Regions from separate parts of the Blautia faecicola genome, predicted to be linked through region 1. Evidence: a T-box and tRNA genes for the amino acid it is inferred to sense, from the RefSeq annotation. Region 1 holds a T-box; the other holds one or more tRNA genes.
The links. The T-box of region 1 lies ahead of proS (proline--tRNA ligase). A T-box ahead of a tRNA ligase gene usually reads a tRNA of that ligase, here a tRNA-Pro.

Region 1 (3,773 bases):
TGCACGGTCAGCCCCTGACGGTATACAGTCAGTGTTATACGGAGCTGGAATTATTAATGAGAAAACTAGTAACAAGGTTAAACGAAGAGGAGGAACTGTAACATGATAGCAATTGGTTGTGACCATGGCGGATATGAACTGAAGAAAGAGATCGAGGCATACCTGGACAGCAGAGGACTGGAGTACCGCGATTACGGATGCGACAGCACAGATTCTGTAGATTATCCAATCTATGCAAGAAAGGTAGCACACGCCATCGTAGACGGCGAGTGTGAGAAAGGAATCCTGATTTGCGGAACCGGAATCGGTATCTCGATTGCAGCCAACAAAGTACCGGGAATCCGTGCCGCATTATGTACCGATTGCTTCTGTGCACAGGCAACCAGAGAACACAACGATGCGAACGTACTGGCACTCGGTGGCAGAGTTGTAGGACCGGGACTTGCAATCAAGATCGTTGAGACATTCCTGGATACCCCGTTTTCCAACGATGAGCGCCACATCCGCAGAATCAAACTGATCGAGGAGCCGGCAGATGGAGAATAAAAAAGACTGAAAAAGGTAACAGCCGTAGAGCGTGTCTGAAAAATCATTTCCGCAATCTGCGAGCCCCACTTTGCGGTATATTTTACCCTCATTCGGTTGACGTAGCCCGCTACGCCGCCCTTATTCGGATAAAATCTCCCACAAACTGGGACTCGCAGCTCACGAAAAGCCTTTTTCAGACACGCTCTAGCGATGAATGGAAACTGGAGCCGCGCTACAAAATAACAAAAGAGTGACATGCTGGGAACAGCAGGAAGGAGAACAAATGTCAAAAGTAGTAGTTATGGATCACCCGTTGATTCAGCATAAAATCGGAATTATCAGAAGAACAGAGACAAGCAGCAAGGAATTCAGAGAAATGATCGGTGAGATTGCCATGCTGATGTGCTATGAGGCGACCAGAGATCTGAAACTGGAAGATGTGGAGATCGAAACTCCGATCACAAAAATGACTGCAAAAGAACTGGCAGGAAAGAAACTGGCTGTAGTGCCGATCCTCCGTGCAGGTCTGGGAATGGTAGAAGGTATGCTGGCAATGATCCCGGCTGCAAAAGTAGGACATATCGGTCTGTACCGTGATCCGGAAACTCTGGTACCGGTAGAATATTACTGCAAACTTCCGGCAGACAGTTCTGAGCGTGATATCTTTGTCGTTGACCCGATGCTGGCAACCGGTGGATCTGCAGAAGCAGCGATCACCATGCTGAAACAGAAAGGTGTAAAAAATATCCGTTTCATGTGTATCATCGCAGCACCGGAAGGTGTGAAGAAACTGCAGGAAGTACACCCGGATGTGGATATCTACATCGGTGCACTGGATGATCATCTGAACGATCACGGCTATATCGTACCGGGTCTTGGGGATGCCGGAGACAGAATTTTCGGAACAAAATAAGAGAGAGTCGGATAGCAACCCCTTGACAAATCAGGGAGTTTCCGATAAAATCCTATCAGCAATAAAATAAAAAGGCGATGAAGGGAATAGTACACAGGAGACAATCAACAGAGAGGAAATCAATGGTGGAAGATTTCTGTGCGGAACGTGTGGAACCGGCCCCGGAGCTGTCTGTGAATAAGCAGACCGCGACTTTGGCGTTAAAAAAGAGTGAAAGAAAGTGAGCAGTCTTCGGGCTGTTAATTAGGGTGGTACCGCCGGATAAGCATCTGGTCCCTTTTTGGGGATCAGGTGCTTATTTTGATCTGGAATCCCCTGGAGATAGAGAAATGTACTCTCGGATACAACTGACAAAAATTATCTCGCAAAATCAGGCACAGAAAGATTCCGAGAGTACGTGAGAACAAAAATGGAGGAAATAAAGATGGCAAAAGACAAAAAAATGGTAGAAGCGATCACTTCCATGGAAGAGGATTTCGCACAGTGGTATACCGATGTAGTAAAAAAAGCAGATCTGATTGATTACACCAGTGTAAAAGGATGTATGGCGATCAAACCGGCAGGTTATGCGATCTGGGAAAATATCCAGCATGAACTGGACAGAAGATTCAAAGAGACAGGTGTAGAAAATGTGTATATGCCAATGCTGATTCCGGAAAGCCTTCTGCAGAAAGAAAAAGACCACGTAGAAGGATTTGCACCGGAAGTTGCATGGGTAACACACGGCGGACTCGAACCGCTGCAGGAGCGTCTGTGCATCCGTCCGACTTCCGAGACCCTGTTCTGTGATTTCTATGCAAAAGAGATCCAGTCCCACAGAGATCTGCCGAAAGTATATAACCAGTGGTGTTCCGTTATGCGCTGGGAGAAGACAACCCGTCCGTTCCTGCGTTCCAGAGAATTTCTGTGGCAGGAAGGACATACCGCACATGCAACGGCTGAGGAAGCAGAAGAGAGAACCATCCAGATGCTGAATCTGTATGCAGATTTCTGCGAGCAGGTACTGGCAATCCCGGTTATCAAAGGAAGAAAGACAGACAAAGAAAAATTTGCAGGTGCAGAAGCTACTTACACCATCGAATCCCTGATGCATGACGGAAAAGCCCTGCAGTCCGGTACCAGCCATAACTTTGGCGATGGATTTGCAAAGGCATTCGGCATCCAGTATACAGACAAAGAAAATAAATTACAGTATGTACATCAGACATCCTGGGGTATGACAACCCGTATGATCGGTGCGCTGATCATGGTACACGGCGATGACAGCGGACTGAAACTGCCGCCGAGAATCGCACCGGTACAGGCAATGATTATCCCGATCCAGCAGAGAAAAGAAGGCGTTCTGGAAAAAGCCGCTGAACTGGAAGCTGCACTGAAAGCAGCAGGTATCCGTGTGAAAACAGATGCTACCGACAAGAGCCCGGGATTCAAATTCGCTGAGCAGGAGATGCGTGGTATCCCGGTTCGTATCGAGTGTGGACCGAAGGATATCGAGGCAAATCAGGCAGTTGTTGCAAGAAGAGATACCGGTGAAAAGATTGTTGTCGCTTTACCGGAACTGGCTGAGAAAGTAACAGAAATCCTGGATACGATTCAGGCAGATATGCTGGAGAGAGCAAGAGCACACAGAGATGCACATACCTATACAGCAACCACCTACGAAGAGTTTGTAAAGACCATCAACGAAAAACCTGGATTTATCAAAGCTATGTGGTGCGGCGATCAGGCATGTGAGGACAAGATCAAAGAAGATACAGCAGCAACTTCCCGTTGTATCCCATTTAACCAGGAACATCTGGCAGATACCTGTGTATGCTGTGGAAAACCGGCGACAAAAATGGTATACTGGGGCAGAGCATACTAAAAGAAAAAGTGTGGGAACATCAATAAAGGCATTCGGCTGTTATCGGTGTTCAGAACGAATAGCATGAAACAGAAAAGGAGTGGATAGAATGCGGTTACAGTTACCGGCAGCAGTAAACATGATTATTGATGTGCTTCAGGCGCATGGGTATGAGGGATTTGCAGTGGGTGGCTGTGTCCGGGATTCGGTGTTGAACAGAACGCCGGATGACTGGGACATAACCACATCTGCCACTCCTTATCAGGTGAAGGAATTATTTCCCAAAACCGTGGATACCGGTCTTCAGCATGGAACCGTGACGGTTATGGTACATGGCGTCGGTTACGAAGTGACCACATACCGGATCGACGGGGAATACGAGGATGGCAGACACCCGAAAGAGGTGCAGTTTACCTCAAATCTGACCGAAGACCTGAAACGCCGCGATTTTACGATCAATGCCATGGCTTACAGCAAAGATCGTGGGCT
Region 2 (3,773 bases), 340 kb from region 1:
TGTGATGCCGGATAGGATGCCTCATCCCCTGCAAGGTCCACCGCACACACCCCGCGATCCAGATACTCTGTGGCAGTCCGGAACACTTCCAGATTCTGTTCCATCGTATGATGGCGCATTGCACAGCAGATCACCCGCCAGGAGATCTTACAGATCGCTTCTGCCTCCCGCAGCCCCTCAAGAACCGCCTCGATGACCTGCGAACAGCCAAATCCTTCATGAACGGAAAGCTGCGGGGCAAAACGCACTTCCACATACATCACATTTTCTTTTTTCAGATCCAGCAGAAACGACTTTGCCGCCTCCCGCAGCCCCTCTGCCGTCTGCATCCCGAGCAGCGGAAGATCAAATTTCTCCAGATAGGTCTTCAGACTGTCACAGTCTGCTGCCGCCTGCAGATCCTCCCATGAAATCTCCTGCTTGCCCGTCAGGTTTCGTACCGTTTCCAGATTCAGTGAACCATCCAGATGGCAATGGAGATCAACTTTCGGCAGATCTGCCAGCCATTTTCTTTCTTTCATACGCTAATGGCCTCCTTTTTCAGTTCTTCTATAATTTTTATCCTCTGGGAAATCAATCAGAATCTAAGATATGATATCAATACTTTCTATATAATGCGGTTAGTGGGACTCGAACCCACACGGTTGCCCACTGGCACCTAAAACCAGCGCGTCTGCCAATTCCGCCATAACCGCCTGTATCCTACAACGAAAAAAGGACAAGCACTAGGCTTGTCCGATGAGACATCGGGGATTCGAACCCCGGACAACTTGATTAAAAGTCAAGTGCTCTACCAACTGAGCTAATATCCCATAACCTGGGCTAGGCAGATTCGAACTGCCGAATGCAGGAGTCAAAGTCCTGTGCCTTACCGCTTGGCGATAGCCCAACGTACGCCTTACGGCAGGGTGGATACAGGGATTCGAACCCTGGGCCTCCAGAGCCACAATCTGGCGCGCTAACCAACTGCGCTATACCCACCATACCTTTCCTCTTTAGAGAAAAGAAACGTGCTTGGAGGGATTCGAACCCCCGACCCACGGCTTAGAAGGCCGTTGCTCTATCCAACTGAGCTACAAACACGTACTCATCAGATATTGTCTGATGGAAGCGGGTGATGGGAATCGAACCCACGTATCCAGCTTGGAAGGCTGGTGTTCTACCATTGAACTACACCCGCAAAGGAAATATTTAGTTGTTAAGTCGGGGTGACAGGATTCGAACCTGCGACCTCCTGGTCCCAAACCAGGCGCTCTAGCCAAGCTGAGCCACACCCCGTTTCGTTCCTCGTGTTGAGCTCTCTCGCTCAGCACAAGGAGTATTATAGTGTATAGTTCTCTAAAAGTCAACACCTTTTTTCAAATTTTTTTAATTTTTTTTATTTTCCCGATTTTTCCTTATTTTTCAGGCTTTTTCGAGGTATCGGTGTTCGTAATGTGCCTTGCCCTGCTCATCAATTTCCATCACAAGATAGCTCGGCTTACGTCCGGGCTGGCGGGGATAGGAAAGACTGCCCGGGTTTAAAACCGTCAGATCTTCCATCTCTTCCAGATACGGATAGTGGGTGTGTCCGAACATAACCACCTGTACCTGTCTGCTTCTCGCTTCTTCCTCCAGCACACAGGTACTCATCGAGACACCGTACAGATGTCCGTGCGTCACCAGGATCCGATAATTGCCCAGCGTAAACTCTTCTTCTTTTGGCAGATCGCTGAAAAAGTCATTATTTCCTCTCACGAAGTAACAGGGACATTCCACAGCCTCCGGGATATACTCTTCGGAACCTTCCAGATCCCCGCAGTGGATCAGTGCATCGATCGGCAATTCCCGCTGCAGGGCACACATCAGATTCTCATCGTGTCCGTGCGTGTCGCTGACTACCAAAATCTTCATTCTGCGCTCACACTCTCTTTCAGGATCTCTCGCATCTTTTCCAGTGCTTTTCCGCGGTGGCTGACCGCATTTTTCTGTTCTTCGGGAAGTTCTGCTGTCGTACAGCCGAATTCCGGCACATAAAAGATCGGATCATAGCCAAATCCGTTCTCTCCGCGTTCCTCATATCCGATCCGGCCTTCGATCACTCCCTCGGTGGTTTTCACGGTTCCATCCGGAAATGCGGCTGCGATCGCACAGACAAAGCGGGCGGTTCTTTTTTCATCCGGCACCCCTGCCAGGCGCTCGATCAGGCTGGCATTTTTGATCCGGTAAGAGGTGTCCTCTCCCATATATCTTGCGGAATAGATTCCCGGCTCTTTGTTCAGATAGTCAATTTCCAGACCGGAATCGTCGGCAAGGACCAGTTCTCCGGTCAGTTCCATGATCGCTTTTGCCTTGATGATCGCATTTTCTTCAAATGTTTTTCCATCCTCGACAATATCTGCTTCGATCCCTGCTTCTTTCATCGACAGGATCTCCACCGGAAGATCGGCAAGGATCTCCCGGATCTCCCGCATTTTATTCTGATTGCCCGTGGCAAATATCAAACGTTTCATCGTGTCTCTCCCTCTCTGCGTTTCGGCGGTTTCGGACCAAGGAACTGATAATAATAGGTCCGGATCATGCCATTATAGATTTTCCGGTTCTTATCTGCCTTTCTTCCAATATAGCGCTCCGCATCCTGATAACTGGTGATCAGATACATCGACCAGGCATCCAGTTTTTCATACACTTCACCGATCTGGCGGTACAGCCCCGGAAGCATTTCTTTTTCTTCGAGACGCTCGCCGTATGGCGGATTGGTGATGATAAATCCGTATTTTTTCGGATGACGCAGCTTCGCCACTTCTCTCTGCTGGAAATGGATCAGATGATCCACACCCGCCGCTGTCGCATTTTCTCTCGCATTTTTTACTACTTCCGGATCAATATCGTATCCCTGCAGATCCAGACTTTCTTCCATATGTACCAGATCCTGCGCCTCCTCCAGTGCGTTATACCAGTGTTTGCGCGGAATCAGGTTTATCCAGTCCTCTGCAAGGAACGAACGGTTCATACCCGGAGCGATATTGCATGCCATCATGGCAGCTTCGATCGGGAACGTTCCGCTTCCGCAGAAAGGATCCACCAGAATCCGGTCTTTCTTCCACGGCGTCAGCATGATCAGTGCTGCTGCCAGTGTCTCGGAGATCGGTGCTTTGGACTGTAATTTTCGGTATCCTCTCTTATGTAGGGATACCCCTGTCGTGTCGATGCCCACAGTCACAATATCTTTCATCAGAGATACACGCACCGGATAGCTGACTCCGTCTTCCTCAAACCGCTCTCTGTGATACTTCTGTTTCATCCGTTCCACCATGGCTTTTTTCATGATGGACTGAATATCGGAAGGACTGAACAGTTTACTCTTGATCGAAGAGGCTTTCTTTACCCAGAACTTTCCGTTTTCCGGAATGTATTCCTCCCATGGGAGGGCTTTTGTGCCCTCAAACAGTTCATCGTAGGTACACGCCTTGAATTCTCCTACTTTTAACAGGATTCTTTCTGCGGTTCGAAGGAACATATTGGCATAAGCCACCGCTTCCTCGTCTCCCCAGAAACTTACCTTTCCGTCTTCCACCTTGCTGATCTCATAACCAAGATCCAGGATTTCTCTTTTTAACACCGCTTCCAGTCCGAAATGGCACGGGGCAATCAGTTCAAATTGTCTCATAAATCGTATTCCTTTATTATTTCTTCCTCAAATGTCTTGATGGTAAATCTGCTGTTTTCCAGGATCGCATACGTTGGCGGATTGCCTTCTTTTGGGATAGATACAGAACCCGGGTTCAGGATTG

Region 2: it has a tRNA-Pro gene. The T-box ahead of proS (proline--tRNA ligase) is inferred to sense a tRNA for this amino acid. The anticodon was not compared.

The regions. Positions count from the first base shown of each region.
Region 1 covers NZ_SDKC01000001.1:496,496-500,268, forward strand. Annotated here, with positions in the region: gene ETP43_RS02055 (arsenate reductase/protein-tyrosine-phosphatase family protein) at 1-101, shown strand, start outside; gene rpiB (ribose 5-phosphate isomerase B) at 103-546, shown strand; partial or broken gene ETP43_RS18200 (DUF6783 domain-containing protein) at 543-686, shown strand; partial or broken gene ETP43_RS18205 (DUF6783 domain-containing protein) at 624-785, opposite strand; gene upp (uracil phosphoribosyltransferase) at 812-1,441, shown strand; T-box leader at 1,510-1,722, shown strand; gene proS (proline--tRNA ligase) at 1,866-3,305, shown strand; gene ETP43_RS02080 (CCA tRNA nucleotidyltransferase) at 3,394-3,773, shown strand, end outside.
Region 2 covers NZ_SDKC01000001.1:835,663-839,435, reverse strand. Annotated here, with positions in the region: gene add (adenosine deaminase) at 1-521, opposite strand, end outside; tRNA gene ETP43_RS03885 (tRNA-Leu) at 616-695, opposite strand; tRNA gene ETP43_RS03880 (tRNA-Lys) at 740-812, opposite strand; tRNA gene ETP43_RS03875 (tRNA-Gln) at 818-889, opposite strand; tRNA gene ETP43_RS03870 (tRNA-His) at 908-981, opposite strand; tRNA gene ETP43_RS03865 (tRNA-Arg) at 1,010-1,083, opposite strand; tRNA gene ETP43_RS03860 (tRNA-Gly) at 1,110-1,180, opposite strand; tRNA gene ETP43_RS03855 (tRNA-Pro) at 1,204-1,278, opposite strand; gene ETP43_RS03850 (metallophosphoesterase family protein) at 1,405-1,893, opposite strand; gene ETP43_RS03845 (XTP/dITP diphosphatase) at 1,890-2,492, opposite strand; gene ETP43_RS03840 (THUMP domain-containing class I SAM-dependent RNA methyltransferase) at 2,489-3,649, opposite strand; gene yfcE (phosphodiesterase) at 3,646-3,773, opposite strand, start outside.